Regions from separate parts of the Gelidimonas denitrificans genome, predicted to be linked through region 3. Evidence: predicted binding sites of a transcription regulator. Region 3 holds the regulator's gene; each other region holds the start of a gene.
What was found. The regulator sigma-54, encoded in region 3, starts transcription at its own class of promoters, with help from an activator protein. The targets are predictions, from matches to a motif close to TGGCANGNAANCTGCTTT.
Positions count from the first base shown of each region.

Region 1 (4,289 bases), 420 kb from region 3:
TGTGAAAGAGAGTGCAGGTACCAGGCAATCAACGCAATAGGTTGGACATGGCTTGCGAAAAATGAATCAATCGGCGGGTGCGCGCGGCGCATCCGCCTGCGAATATATTTTGCGCCGCCTGGTATATATACCAGGCGGCGTATTTATTGATGTCGCAATTGATTTATGCGGTGAATGCCATATTTATGGGCATACTCCCGTTTTTTTATTGCATCCAGCGGCGCGGCCGGTATTGTGCCGGGCCGCTGGATGCAATCCAGTCAAATCAATAGTGATACGCCGATTCGCCGTGGCTGGTGACGTCCAGGCCTTCGCGTTCGGCGTCTTCCGCCACCCGCAAGCCAAGCACCATATCCACCAGTTTGTAGGCAATCACCGACACCACGCCGGACCAGATGACGGTCAGCAGCACAGCCTTGGCCTGGATCGCGACCTGGCTGGCGATCGAAAACTCGGCTGCGCCGGTGCCGCCCAGCGCCGGCGCAGTGAATACGCCGGTCAGCAGCGCGCCCAGGATGCCGCCGATGCCGTGGACGCCGAACACGTCAAGCGTATCGTCAGCGCCGAGCATGCGTTTGAGGCCATTCACGCCCCACAGGCAGAGCACGCCGGCCAGCAAGCCGATCACGATTGCGCCCATCGGGCCCACCGTGCCGCAGGCCGGGGTGATTGCCACCAGGCCGGCAACGCAGCCGGAGGCCGCGCCCAACATCGACGATTTGCCTTTCGACAAAGCTTCGCCGGCAATCCATGACAGAGTCGCCGCGGCCGGCGCCAGCAAGGTGTTGATCAGCGCCAGCGACGCGCCCGAAGTGGCTTCCAGATTGGAGCCGGCATTGAAGCCGAACCAGCCGACCCACAACAGCGAGGCCCCGACCATGGTCAGTGTCAGCGAGTGCGGCGTCATCGATTCTTTGCCGAAGCCGATCCGCTTGCCGACCATGTAAGCGCCGATCAAGCCCGCCACCGCGGCGTTGATATGCACCACGGTGCCGCCGGCGAAGTCGATTGCGCCCATTTTGAACAGCAAACCTTCGGTAAACCAGACCATGTGGGCGATCGGCAGATAGCTGAAGGTGAACCAGATCGCGGCGAACAGCAGCACCGCGCTAAAGCGGATGCGTTCGGCGAAAGAGCCGACGATCAGCCCGCAGGTGACGGCGGCAAAGGTGGCCTGGAATGCGATGAACACGAACTCAGGGATTTTTACTCCGGCAGTAAATGTGTCCGCCAGAGAATCCTTGCCCACGCCCAGCAGAAACAGCTTGTCGAAGCTGCCGATAAACGCATTGGTGCCGGAAAACGCCAGGCTGTAGCCGTATGCGGCCCACAGGATAACGATCAGGGAAAACACCACGAACACCTGCATCAGCACCGACAGCATGTTCTTGGCCCGCACCAGGCCGCCGTAAAACAGCGCCAGGCCGGGAATCGTCATCGCAATCACCAGCACGGTGGCCGTCATCATCCAGCCGGTATCGCCCTTGTCGACGGTGGCCGCCACCACTGCGGCCACCTCGGTTGCGGCCTGCGCCCCCGACGCCGCCAGCAGGGCGATCAGCGCCCCAAATCCTGCATGTATTTTTTTCATCTGGATTCCCCTTCGCTTGTCTATTTGCTTAACGTGTTTAATTTGAAATGCGTTAAAGCGCGTCCTGGCCGGTTTCGCCGGTGCGGATACGGATGACTTGCAACAAATCCTGGACAAAAATCTTGCCGTCGCCGATTTTTCCGGTGCGCGCCACTTTTTCGATGGCTTCGATAACCTGTTCCACGATGGCGTCATCGACGGCCGCTTCGATCTTGGTTTTCGGCAGGAAATCGACCACGTACTCGGCTCCGCGATACAGCTCCGTGTGGCCTTTTTGGCGTCCGAAACCCTTGACTTCGGTGACCGTGATGCCATGCACGCCGATATCCGACAAGGCTTCGCGCACCTCGTCGAGTTTGAAGGGTTTGATGATTGCAGTAATGATTTTCATGGGAACCTCGATTGGGCTGGGTGAAATAAACTGTTTCAAACCATCATTAGCAGAACTCGTGCCAGCTCCCTGAGGTATGATTTTGGCTGGCTTCCAAACGGGATGCCTGCCTGGCCCAAGCCCCATTGCGCACCATTGATGGGCGCTTGTGCCAACATCGATCCACCATTGCACCAAAATTGTGCGCTTGCCTACGATAGGAAACATCATGAACAAAGGCAATTTTTTGAACGACTTCCAAAACAAGATCAACCAGGTGCTGGAAAATTCGCCGGCCAAGGGAATGGAAAAGAATGTCAAGGCCATGCTCAACCAGGGCTTTGCCAAGATGGACCTGGTCACGCGCGAAGAATTCGACATTCAGACCCAGGTGCTGGCTAAAACCCGCGCCAAACTGGAGGCGCTGGAAACCCGCGTGGCCGAACTCGAAGCGCAACTGACCAAATAAGCGGATGAGTCTGGCAGTCCTGAAAAGCCGCGCACTGACCGGCATGCACGCCCCGGAAGTCACCGTCGAGGTGCATCTGGCCAACGGATTGCCGAGTTTTACGATAGTCGGTTTGCCGGAAACCGAGGTCAAGGAATCGAAGGACCGGGTGCGCGCCGCATTGCAGAATGCGCGCTTTGAATTCCCCGCCAAACGCATCACCGTCAACCTCGCGCCGGCCGATCTGCCGAAGGAATCCGGCCGCTTCGACCTGCCGATTGCGCTCGGCATCCTGGCCGCCTCCGGCCAGATTCCGGGCGATACGCTGGACCAATACGAGTTCGCCGGCGAACTGTCGCTGTCCGGCGCGTTGCGCCCGATTCGCGGCGCGCTGGCGATGACTTTCGCGATGCACAAGAATCGCGCAGGCGGTCGCCAGCGCGCCTTCATCCTGCCGCGCGCCAGCGCCGATGAAGCCGCGCTGGTGCGCGATGTGACGATATTACCGGCCGATTCGCTGTTGCAGGTATGCGCCCACTTCGGCGCATCCGACGCCGATGCAAGGCTAAAGCCGCATGTGGTGAGTGCGCTGGAGATGCGGCCCGAATATCCGGATTTTGCCGAGGTAAAAGGGCAAGTGCAAGCCAAGCGGGCGCTGGAAGTGGCGGCCGCCGGCGGTCACAGCGTGCTGATGGTCGGCCCGCCGGGCACCGGCAAGTCGATGCTGGCGGCACGCTTTCCCGGCATCTTGCCGTCGATGACGGAAGACGAAGCGCTGGAATCGGCCGCCGTGCAATCGCTCACCAGCGGCTTCTCGATTGACCGCTGGAAAGTGCGGCCCTATCGCGCCCCCCATCACACCGCTTCCGGCGTGGCATTAGTCGGCGGCGGCTATTAATTCCAACAAAAAATTAGACTGTATATCGCTACTCTGTACTGAATATTGCTGACTTGTACTGCTATCCGTGGCTACTGAGCCAAGTTTTCTAGCATATCTTTGGGGGATCGTCTGCAGTTCCGCCACAAAAAGCAATCGTTGAGTAAGCGTAGTAAAGAGTCAATTAATCTTATCTCGGAAAATATGTTTGACATTCAACAGCCACATACACCATGGGTTCCGTTTGTTTATATTGTTGACTCTCCTTCAGATGCGGATCTTTTCAATGGTTATAGCATCGGCATGGGCCTCAGGGACGCGCTCACAGCCATCAGAGTTCCTTGTTTCTATCAATGGCTACAAGCAAAAGAGCATTTGAGGAGGCATTTCGGCACAGGCTCCAAGAAAGCGTAAATAGAATGTAATCAGGGCAATCAAATGCATATCCCTTCATCCATTTATGCATGCACGGAAACTATGACGGCATTGGCCTGACCGATGGAACATTCTTAAATTGGAACGAATTGAGAATGATTTTAATTGAGCATAACCACATTAAGGGTTTTGACCCGTTTGTATGCATGGCGTCCTGTGAGGGCATCAAGGCCACAAGTATGGCTCATGCATTTGATAGCGCTTTCAATTTCCTTATCGGGAATACTGGCAAGGTATTTCAGGCCGACCTTACGGTCGGATACCTCGCTTTTTACAATCATCTCTTCTTTAAGACCGGTACCAGCATTCCGTCCGCGGTCGAGGCGATGAAGGCGGCTTCAGGAGATTCAAATTTTTTTTACGCCGAAGGTAAGAAAATCAAAGAGCAGCAACTACTAGAAATGCGATCCTCAATTCCATATGGCTCAAATTTTGGAAACATATGAGAACGTTTATCAATTTCGCGCTGGTGTGATCGATCCAAGATCCATAACCAAGGAAAATTATGACGCATTCAATCTCGATTATTGTCGCCAAAGAGGAGAGTCCATTCCAGGTACAGGATCGA
Region 1 covers NZ_CM146350.1:3,427,333-3,431,621, reverse strand. The annotation lists gene FKCLFG_RS15940 (ammonium transporter) at 266-1,591, opposite strand; gene FKCLFG_RS15935 (P-II family nitrogen regulator) at 1,644-1,982, opposite strand; gene FKCLFG_RS15930 (accessory factor UbiK family protein) at 2,191-2,430, shown strand; partial or broken gene FKCLFG_RS15925 (YifB family Mg chelatase-like AAA ATPase) at 2,435-3,301, shown strand; gene FKCLFG_RS15920 (hypothetical protein) at 3,491-3,700, shown strand; gene FKCLFG_RS15915 (hypothetical protein) at 3,751-4,167, shown strand; gene FKCLFG_RS15910 (hypothetical protein) at 4,227-4,289, shown strand, end outside.
Region 1: FKCLFG_RS15935 (P-II family nitrogen regulator) is a predicted target of sigma-54. The motif match lies at 2,029-2,046, and genes of this name have one in related genera.

Region 2 (4,289 bases), 1.7 Mb from region 3:
TTTTTTCATCGCCCGCCAGAACGTTATTGCCACGCCGGGTTCCGGCATGGCGCTGTGGCGCGAACGGCTTTTTGCCGGCATGGCGCGCAATGCCCGCGATGCAGCCGACTACTATTGCATTCCGGCTAACCGTGTCATCGAGTTGGGTACGCAGGTCGAGATTTAAGTGCGTAGATGGGTGCAACCCATCTTGTAAGTTCGATATGCAATGGGTTGCACCGATCCTGCGGTATATTAAAAATAGCAGGAGTATGTCGATAAACATCCGCATTACCGCATATATAATATGCGGTAATGAAATATGCTGCGGCTAGTATGCTTTATTCGCCGTGCTGCATCCGGCGCCACAGCGTGGTGCGGCTAATGCCGAGGTGTTTGGCGACGGCGGCCCGGTTGCCGTTGAAGCGATCCAGAGTTTGGTGGATGTTTGCAATCTGCATTATCGGTAACTGTTCTAAGACAGGAGCCGTGCGCGCCATCCCTGCATCAGATGAAGACTGCAGCAACTCCGGCGCCACTTTCAACATGAATCCGGGCGAGATCGCCTGCAACGGTTCGGCGGCCAAAAATAGCGCCAGACGCTCCATCAGATTGCGTAATTCGCGCACATTGCCGGGCCAGTCATAGTTTTGCAGCAATGCGCCGCACGCATTGATTTCTGCCTGCAGGTTCGGATGCGGACGGGCGCCGAGCGCGGCCAGCGCGTTTTTCAGGCACCACACCGCCAACGCAATCAGGTCGTCGCACCGTTCGCGCAGCGGCGGCAGCGTCAGGCGCAACACCGCCAGCCGGTAAAACAGGTCGGCGCGAAAACGCCCTTCGCGGATCCGCTGTTCCAGATCGCAATGGGTGGCGCTGATGATGCGCACATCGACCGGAATCGGCCGGGTGCCGCCGACCCGCACGATTTCGCGTTCTTCCAGCACCCGCAGCAAGCGGGTTTGCAGCGTCAGCGGCATTTCGCCGATTTCATCCAGAAACAGCGTGCCGCGATGGGCCGCTTCGAACAGTCCGGCGTGGCCACCGCGGCGCGAGCCGGTGAATGCGCCTTCTTCATAGCCGAACAATTCCGACTCCAGCAGGGATTCTGCAATCGCGCCGCAATTGACTGCGACAAAGGGCCGGTTGCCGGCCGCCATGCGCGGATTTTCGCGGTGAATCGCTTGCGCCACCAATTCCTTGCCGGTGCCGGTTTCGCCCTGAATCAGTACGGTGGCGGGGGATCTGGCATACAGCACCACGGTTTGCCGCAATGCTTCCATGGCGCTGGATTCGCCGCGCAAATCGGTGATGCCGTGTTTGGCGCGTAAGGTGTCAGCCATGCCCGCAGCCGCGGTCACCGGTGCGCCGCGTCCACGTTGCGACTCCAGTTGCGTCAGTTTGGCGATTTCCAGCGCGTCGTCGAAGGCTTGCCGGATTGATGCGGCCGAATACACGAAGACTGCTGCCAGTCCCGCTTCCGCAGCCAGATCGGTAATCAGGCCGGCGCCGACGATGGCTTTGATGCCGCTGGCTTTGAGTTCGTTGATCTGGGCCCGGGCATCTTCTTCGGTGGCATATTTGCGCTGCGCAATGCGAAAGCCGAATGCATTCTGAAATTCCTTCAGCGCCGGCATCGTGCTTTGATAGGTGATGATGCCGATGTCGGGCGTAATTTTGCGCGCGCGCGATAGGGCTTGCATCACGTCGAAGCCGCTGGCCTTGGCGATCACCACCGGCACCGACAAGCGGCTTTTCAGATAAGCGCCGTTGGAGCCGGCGGCAATCACCGCGTCGCAGCGTTCGGTTGCCATGCGCTCGCGGATATGGCGTGCCGCATCTTCAAAACCGAGATCAATCGGCTCGATGGTGGCGCGGTCGTCGTATTCCAGCGTGATGTCGCGGAACAGGTCCGACAGACGCGACACGGAAACGGTCCAGATGACCGGTTTGTTGCTGTCGTTCTGAAAGTGGGCGTTTGGATTGGGGCGCATGTTTCAATCATGTTTCAATGTTTCAAATAAGGCGACGATTGTAACGCGTATTGAAACAAAATTTGCCTGCATCAAGTAACGGCATGCTGCTGCACGTTACGCTGCAAGCTTCTTAAACCAATGAATCGCAAGGTATTTTTAAATTTCTGATGCGCGCATGCCGGCATTTTCGCCAATGTGGCACGGCGATTGCAATACAGTGTGCAGTTAGCGTCAGTGAAACCTCTCAACAGATAAGGTGAAGACATGAGTTTGTATTCCGCAGGAGCCGCCTTCCGCAAGGCGATGCAAGAAGAGTCCCCGTTGCAAGTCATTGGCGCGATTAACGCCAACCATGCGCTGCTGGCCAAACGTGCCGGTTTCAAGGCGATTTACCTTTCTGGCGGCGGTGTCGCTGCCGGCTCGCTCGGTCTGCCCGACCTTGGCATTTCCAATCTGGACGACGTGCTGACCGACGTGCGCCGCATTACCGATGTCTGCGATCTGCCGCTGTTAGTCGATGTAGATACCGGTTTTGGTTCCAGCGCGTTCAATGTCGCGCGCACCGTCAAATCGATGATCAAGTTCGGCGCTGCCGCACTGCATATCGAAGACCAAGTCGGCGCCAAGCGCTGCGGCCATCGTCCGAACAAGGAAATCGTCAGCAAGCAGGAAATGGTGGACCGCATCAAGGCTGCAGTCGATGCCCGTACCGACGAGAATTTCGTGATCATGGCGCGCACCGATTCGCTGGCAGTCGAAGGGCTGGAATCCGCGCTGGAACGTGCCGCCGCCTACGTCGAAGCCGGTGCCGACATGCTCTTCCCGGAAGCGATTACCGAGCTGGCGATGTACCAGAAGTTTGCCGCTGCGGTCAAAGTGCCGGTGCTGGCCAATATCACCGAATTTGGCGCTACACCGTTGTTTACGGTGGAAGAGTTGAAGTCGGCCGATGTCAGTCTGGTGCTATATCCGCTGTCGGCTTTCCGCGCGATGAACAAGGCTGCCGAAAACGTATATACCGCAATCCGCCGCGACGGCTCGCAAAAAAATGTGATCGACACCATGCAAACCCGTATGGAACTGTACGACCGCATCAATTACCACGACTTCGAACAGCATCTGGACGCGTTGTTTGCGGCACAGAAGAAATAAGATATTTCCGTAGTGTATTCTCAGGTGTGCAGCCGGAAGCCTGCACGCCTGAAATAGGATTCTTTCTCGTTAGGAAACTAAAAAATGAGCGTACCGCAAGCAGCAACTTTCAAGCCTAAAAAATCCGTCGCGTTGTCCGGCGTCACTGCAGGCAACACCGCACTGTGTTCCGTCGGCAAGACCGGCAACGATCTGCATTACCGTGGCTATGACATCCTGGATATCGCCGATACTTGCGAATTTGAGGAAATCGCCTATCTGCTGGTACACGGCAAACTACCTGCCGCAGCCGAACTCAAGGGCTACAAAGCCAAGCTGAAATCCTTGCGCGGCTTGCCTGCCAGCGTCAAGGCTGCGCTGGAAACGCTGCCTGCCGCATCGCACCCGATGGACGTGATGCGCACCGGCATCTCCGTACTCGGCTGTACTCTGCCAGAAAAAGATGATCACAACACCCCAGGCGCGCGCGACATCGCCGACCGTCTGATGGCGTCATTCGGTTCCATGTTGCTGTACTGGTATCACTTCAGCACCAATGGCAAACGTATCGACGTTGAAACCGATGACGATTCGATCGGCGGTCATTTCCTGCATCTGCTGCATGGCGTGAAACCGTCCGCTGCATGGGAAAAAGCGATGCACACTTCGCTGATCCTGTACGCAGAGCATGAATTCAATGCGTCCACCTTCACCAGTCGCGTCATCGCCGGCACCGGTTCCGATATTTACTCCGCCATCACTGGTGGAATCGGCGCCTTGCGCGGGCCGAAACACGGCGGCGCGAATGAAGCAGCATTCGAAATCCAGAAGCGTTACGACAATCCGGACGAAGCCGAGGCCGACATCAAGAAACGCGTCGAAAACAAGGAAGTCGTGATCGGCTTCGGCCATCCGGTATATACCGTGTCGGACCCGCGCAACAAGGTCATCAAGGAAGTTGCGCACAATTTGTCTACAGAAGCCGGTTCGACTGCGATGTTCGACATTGCCGAGCGCCTGGAAACCGTGATGTGGGACATTAAAAAAATGTTCCCGAACCTAGACTGGTTCTCCGCCGTGTCGTATCACATGATGGGGGTGCCGACAGCGATGTTTACGCCGTTGTTCGTGATTGCCCGCACTTCCGGTTGGGCCGCGCACATTATCGAACAACGGATTGACAATAAAATTATTCGACCTTCC
Region 2 covers NZ_CM146350.1:1,939,515-1,943,803, reverse strand. The annotation lists gene FKCLFG_RS09080 (potassium transporter Kup) at 1-166, shown strand, start outside; gene prpR (propionate catabolism operon regulatory protein PrpR) at 321-1,973, opposite strand; gene prpB (methylisocitrate lyase) at 2,220-3,107, shown strand; gene prpC (bifunctional 2-methylcitrate synthase/citrate synthase) at 3,192-4,289, shown strand, end outside.
Region 2: prpB (methylisocitrate lyase) is a predicted target of sigma-54. The motif match lies at 2,152-2,169, and genes of this name have one in related genera.

Region 3 (4,289 bases):
TCTTTGATAGGAATAGCGTTATGAAACGGTTTTTTCTGATGTCCCTGACGCTGGCCGGGATGATTTTTTCGGCGAGCGCGCTGGCCGAAAAAGCCGATGCAGACAAGCCGACCAACATTGAAGCCAACCAAATGGCTTACGATGATCTCAAGCAGATCAACACCTTCATCGGCAACGTGGTCTTAACGCGCGGCACGCTGCTGATGAAAGCAGGCAAGGTGGTCGTCACGACAGACCCGGCCGGCTATCAGTTCGCCACCTTGTACGGCGCACCGGGTGCAGTGGCAACCTTTCGCCAGAAGCGCGATGGCGGTCCCAACCTGTGGGTGGAAGGACAGGCAGAACGGATCGAATACGATACCAAGGCAGAAATAGCCAAATTGTTTTCGCACGCAAAGCTCAAGCGGCTCGATGGCAGCAAGACCATCGACGAAGTCGAAGGCGAATTCATTTCCTACAACAGCGGCAGCGAATTCTTCAACGTTACCAACAGCGCCAGCGGTGTCGGCACGCCGGGCAACGGGCGCATCAAGGTGACCATCCAGCCGCGTACTGTAAAGGGCCAATAAGATGAGCCAATCCAGTATCCCAGGCAGTACCCTGAGCGTGCGCGGCCTGCAAAAAAGTTACAGCAAACGGCTGGTCGTGCGCGACATCTCGCTGGAAGTAAAAAGCGGCGAAGTGGTCGGCTTGCTAGGCCCCAACGGGGCCGGCAAGACGACATCGTTTTACATGATCGTGGGTTTGGTGCCATCCGACGCCGGCACCATCGATCTCGACGGCGTCGACATTTCGCGCCTGCCGATCCATCGCCGCGCGTTACTCGGTCTGTCTTACCTGCCGCAGGAAGCCTCGGTTTTTCGTAAACTGACGGTCGAGGACAATATCCGTGCAGTACTGGAATTGCAAAAAGAAAATGGTAAAGCGCTCTCGAAAGCTGCCATTGAAGAACGCCTGAACAAGCTGCTGGCCGACTTGCAAATTGAAAAATTGCGCGAAAATCAGGCGCTGTCGCTTTCCGGCGGCGAACGCCGGCGGGTCGAGATCGCCCGGGCGCTGGGCACCAACCCGCGCTTCATCCTGCTCGATGAACCGTTTGCCGGGATCGACCCGATTGCCGTCATCGAGATTCAGCGCATCGTGCGTTTCCTCAAGGAGCGCGGCATCGGCGTGCTGATCACCGACCACAATGTGCGCGAAACCCTCGGCATCTGCGATCGTGCCTATATCATCAACCAGGGTGCCGTGCTGGCCAGCGGTCAGCCCGACGACATCATTGAAGATGCCTCGGTGCGGCGGGTGTACCTGGGCGAACATTTCCGCATGTGAAGATAAACCACCTGATGCGACAAGTCCTTTCGGTATGAAGCAATCACTCCAGCTGCGCACTTCGCAGCATCTTGCGCTGACGCCGCAGTTGCAGCAATCGATTCGCCTGCTGCAACTGTCGACGCTGGAGCTGCATCAGGAACTAGAACAGATTCTGTGCGACAACCCGCTGCTGGAACGGCTGGACGATCCGCTCGACCATTCGGTGCGTTTGCTGGCCGATGGCGTAATCAGCACCAGCCCTGCCACCACAGCCTCAACTGAAACCGATCCAGCCGGTACGCAAGGCGGCAGCGCCGCCGAAGCAGATGCCGGATTGGATACGCCCGATGCACAGACGGCCGCATCGGACTGGAGTTTTGACGATGTGGCGCGCACCAGCAAAGCGCCGGAAGACGACGACGGCCGGGCCCAGCTCGGCGCGCACGAATGCACTCTGCGCGAGCACCTGCTGGAGCAAGCCCATTTAAGCTTGCAGCAACAGCGCGACCGCGCGTTGCTGGAATTGCTGATCGATGCGCTCGATGACAATGGCTACCTGGAAGAGTCTCTTGACGCCATCCATGCTCGCTTGCCGCCCGAACTCGGTATCGAACCGGAAGATCTGACGTTCGCGCTGGCCCTGCTGCAAAGCTTCGACCCGGCCGGAGTTGGCGCGCGCAGCCCGTCGGAATGTCTGGCGCTGCAGATCCGCCACTTGCCTAAAGCGCCGTTCGTTACGCGCCGTCTGGCGCTGGCCATCGTCGAACAGCACCTGGCATTATTTGCGCAACGCGACTTTAACAAACTCAGAAAACTGCTCGATTGCGACGATGAAGATTTACGCGAAGCACAGACGCTAATCCGGCAATGCAACCCGCATCCGGGCGCCATTTTCGGCAGCGGCAGTGCCGACTATGTGGTACCCGACGTCATAGTCAGGCCCGGCAAAAATGGCTGGCAAGTCAGTTTGAACCATGAAGTCATGCCGCGCCTGCGGGTCAATGCGCTGTATGCCAACATCCTCAAGCAAGACAAGGGAAGCGGCTCGATGACGTCGCAGCTGCAGGAAGCGAAGTGGCTGATCAAAAATATGCGGCAGCGTTTCGATACGATTTTGCGGGTTGCACAAGCGATAGTCGAGCGGCAACGGAATTTTTTCAGCCACGGCGCAGTCGCCATGCGGCCTCTTGTCTTGCGTGAAATTGCTGATACACTAAACCTGCACGAGAGCACAATCTCCCGCGTCACCACCCAAAAATACATGCTCACACCGCATGGTATGTTTGAGTTGAAATACTTCTTCGGCAGCCATGTCGCCACCGAAACCGGAGGAGAAGCTTCCTCCACCGCAATCCGCGCACTCATCAAACAACTGATAGGAGCTGAACACCAGAAAACACCACTTTCCGACAGTAAAATCGCCGACATGCTGGGCGAGCAAGGTATGGTCATCGCTCGCCGTACCGTCGCAAAATACCGCGAAGCGCTCAAAATCCCACCTGTCAATTTGCGAAAGTCTTTGTAGTCCAGTCGTCTGAAGTCCTTGCAATGCAGTTGCTGTTGCTGCATTTTGGCTCTGGCCGGCCCACCAGGCCCGAGGCAGGCAGTGACAATTTCCATAGGAGTGCTTTATGAATCTCACCATCAGTGGACATCACCTCGAAGTAACCCCCGCCATTCGCGAATATGTACAATCCAAAGTCGAGCGCATTACGCGCCACTTCGATCATGTCATTGATATCGCGCTCATTCTGAGCGTTGACAAGCTCCCTGAAAAAGAAAAACGGCAGCGCGCTGAAATCAACCTGAATCTCAGCGGGAAAACGTTACACGCTGAAAGCGCGGACCAAAACCTGTACGCAGCCATTGATACGATGATCGACAAGCTCGACCGCCAGATCATCAAGCACAAAGGCAAGGTACAAGACCGCCCACACGATGCCATCAAGCACCTGGACGGAGAACCCGAGCTGCCGGAAGAATCCGCGGTTTCCTGAGAGGAGATACGCAGAGTCGAACAATTCGACTCGCAACAATCAAGGGCGCAAGATGCGCCCTTTTTGACACCTGATTAAAACTGATGCCAGATACGCGCAGTGCTTGCAACACTTGAAAAGAATTCCGAATTTTTGAGTGACATCAGTAGATAAAACTTACGTAAATTCACCATTCCAGCCAAGGCGCACCTTCACCATGACAGAACACGTTCACATTTCGACCGAAAACCAGATCGGCTGCATCACTCTGAATCGTCCCAAGGCGCTCAATTCCTTGTCGCTGGAGATGATCCGAACTATTACTGAAGTGCTGCTGGCGTGGCGCGCCGACACCGGCATCCACGCGGTGTTGATCCGCAGCAGCAGCGAAAAAGCTTTCTGCGCGGGCGGCGATATTCGATTCTTTTACGATATAGGCATCGCGACGCCGCGTGGCGGCAGCGCCTTGCTGGAAGATTTTTTCACCGAAGAATATGCGCTCAACCACCTGATCCATCACTATCCGAAACCGTATATCGCGCTGATGGATGGCGTGGTGATGGGCGGCGGCATGGGCGTGGCGCAAGCCGGCCCCGCCAGCCGGCTGCGCATCGTGACCGAACGCACCAAGATGGCGATGCCGGAAGTCAATATCGGCCTGTTCCCGGATGTTGGCAGCGGCTATTTTCTGTCGCGGTGTCCGGGGCAACTCGGCACCTATCTGGGCGTTACCGGCGACATCATCACAGCCGCAGACGCTTTGTACGCCGGCCTGGCCGATTTCTTCCTGCCGTCGGCGCAATTGGTGCGGCTAACAGACATGCTCCAGTCGGGCGACGATATCGATGTGCGAACGGCCATATGCGACTTCGCAGCCGGCTTCAACCACGGCATTGCGCCCGAGGCCAGCCTGCTGGCGGTCCATCGGGCCGCAATCGATCGCCATTTCGCACAGGATACAGTGCCGGCCATCATCAAATCGTTGGCGCAGGACGATGCGCC
Region 3 covers NZ_CM146350.1:211,445-215,733, reverse strand. The annotation lists gene lptA (lipopolysaccharide transport periplasmic protein LptA) at 21-569, shown strand; gene lptB (LPS export ABC transporter ATP-binding protein) at 571-1,329, shown strand; gene FKCLFG_RS01055 (RNA polymerase factor sigma-54) at 1,364-2,836, shown strand; gene hpf (ribosome hibernation-promoting factor, HPF/YfiA family) at 2,943-3,308, shown strand; gene FKCLFG_RS01045 (enoyl-CoA hydratase/isomerase family protein) at 3,505-4,289, shown strand, end outside.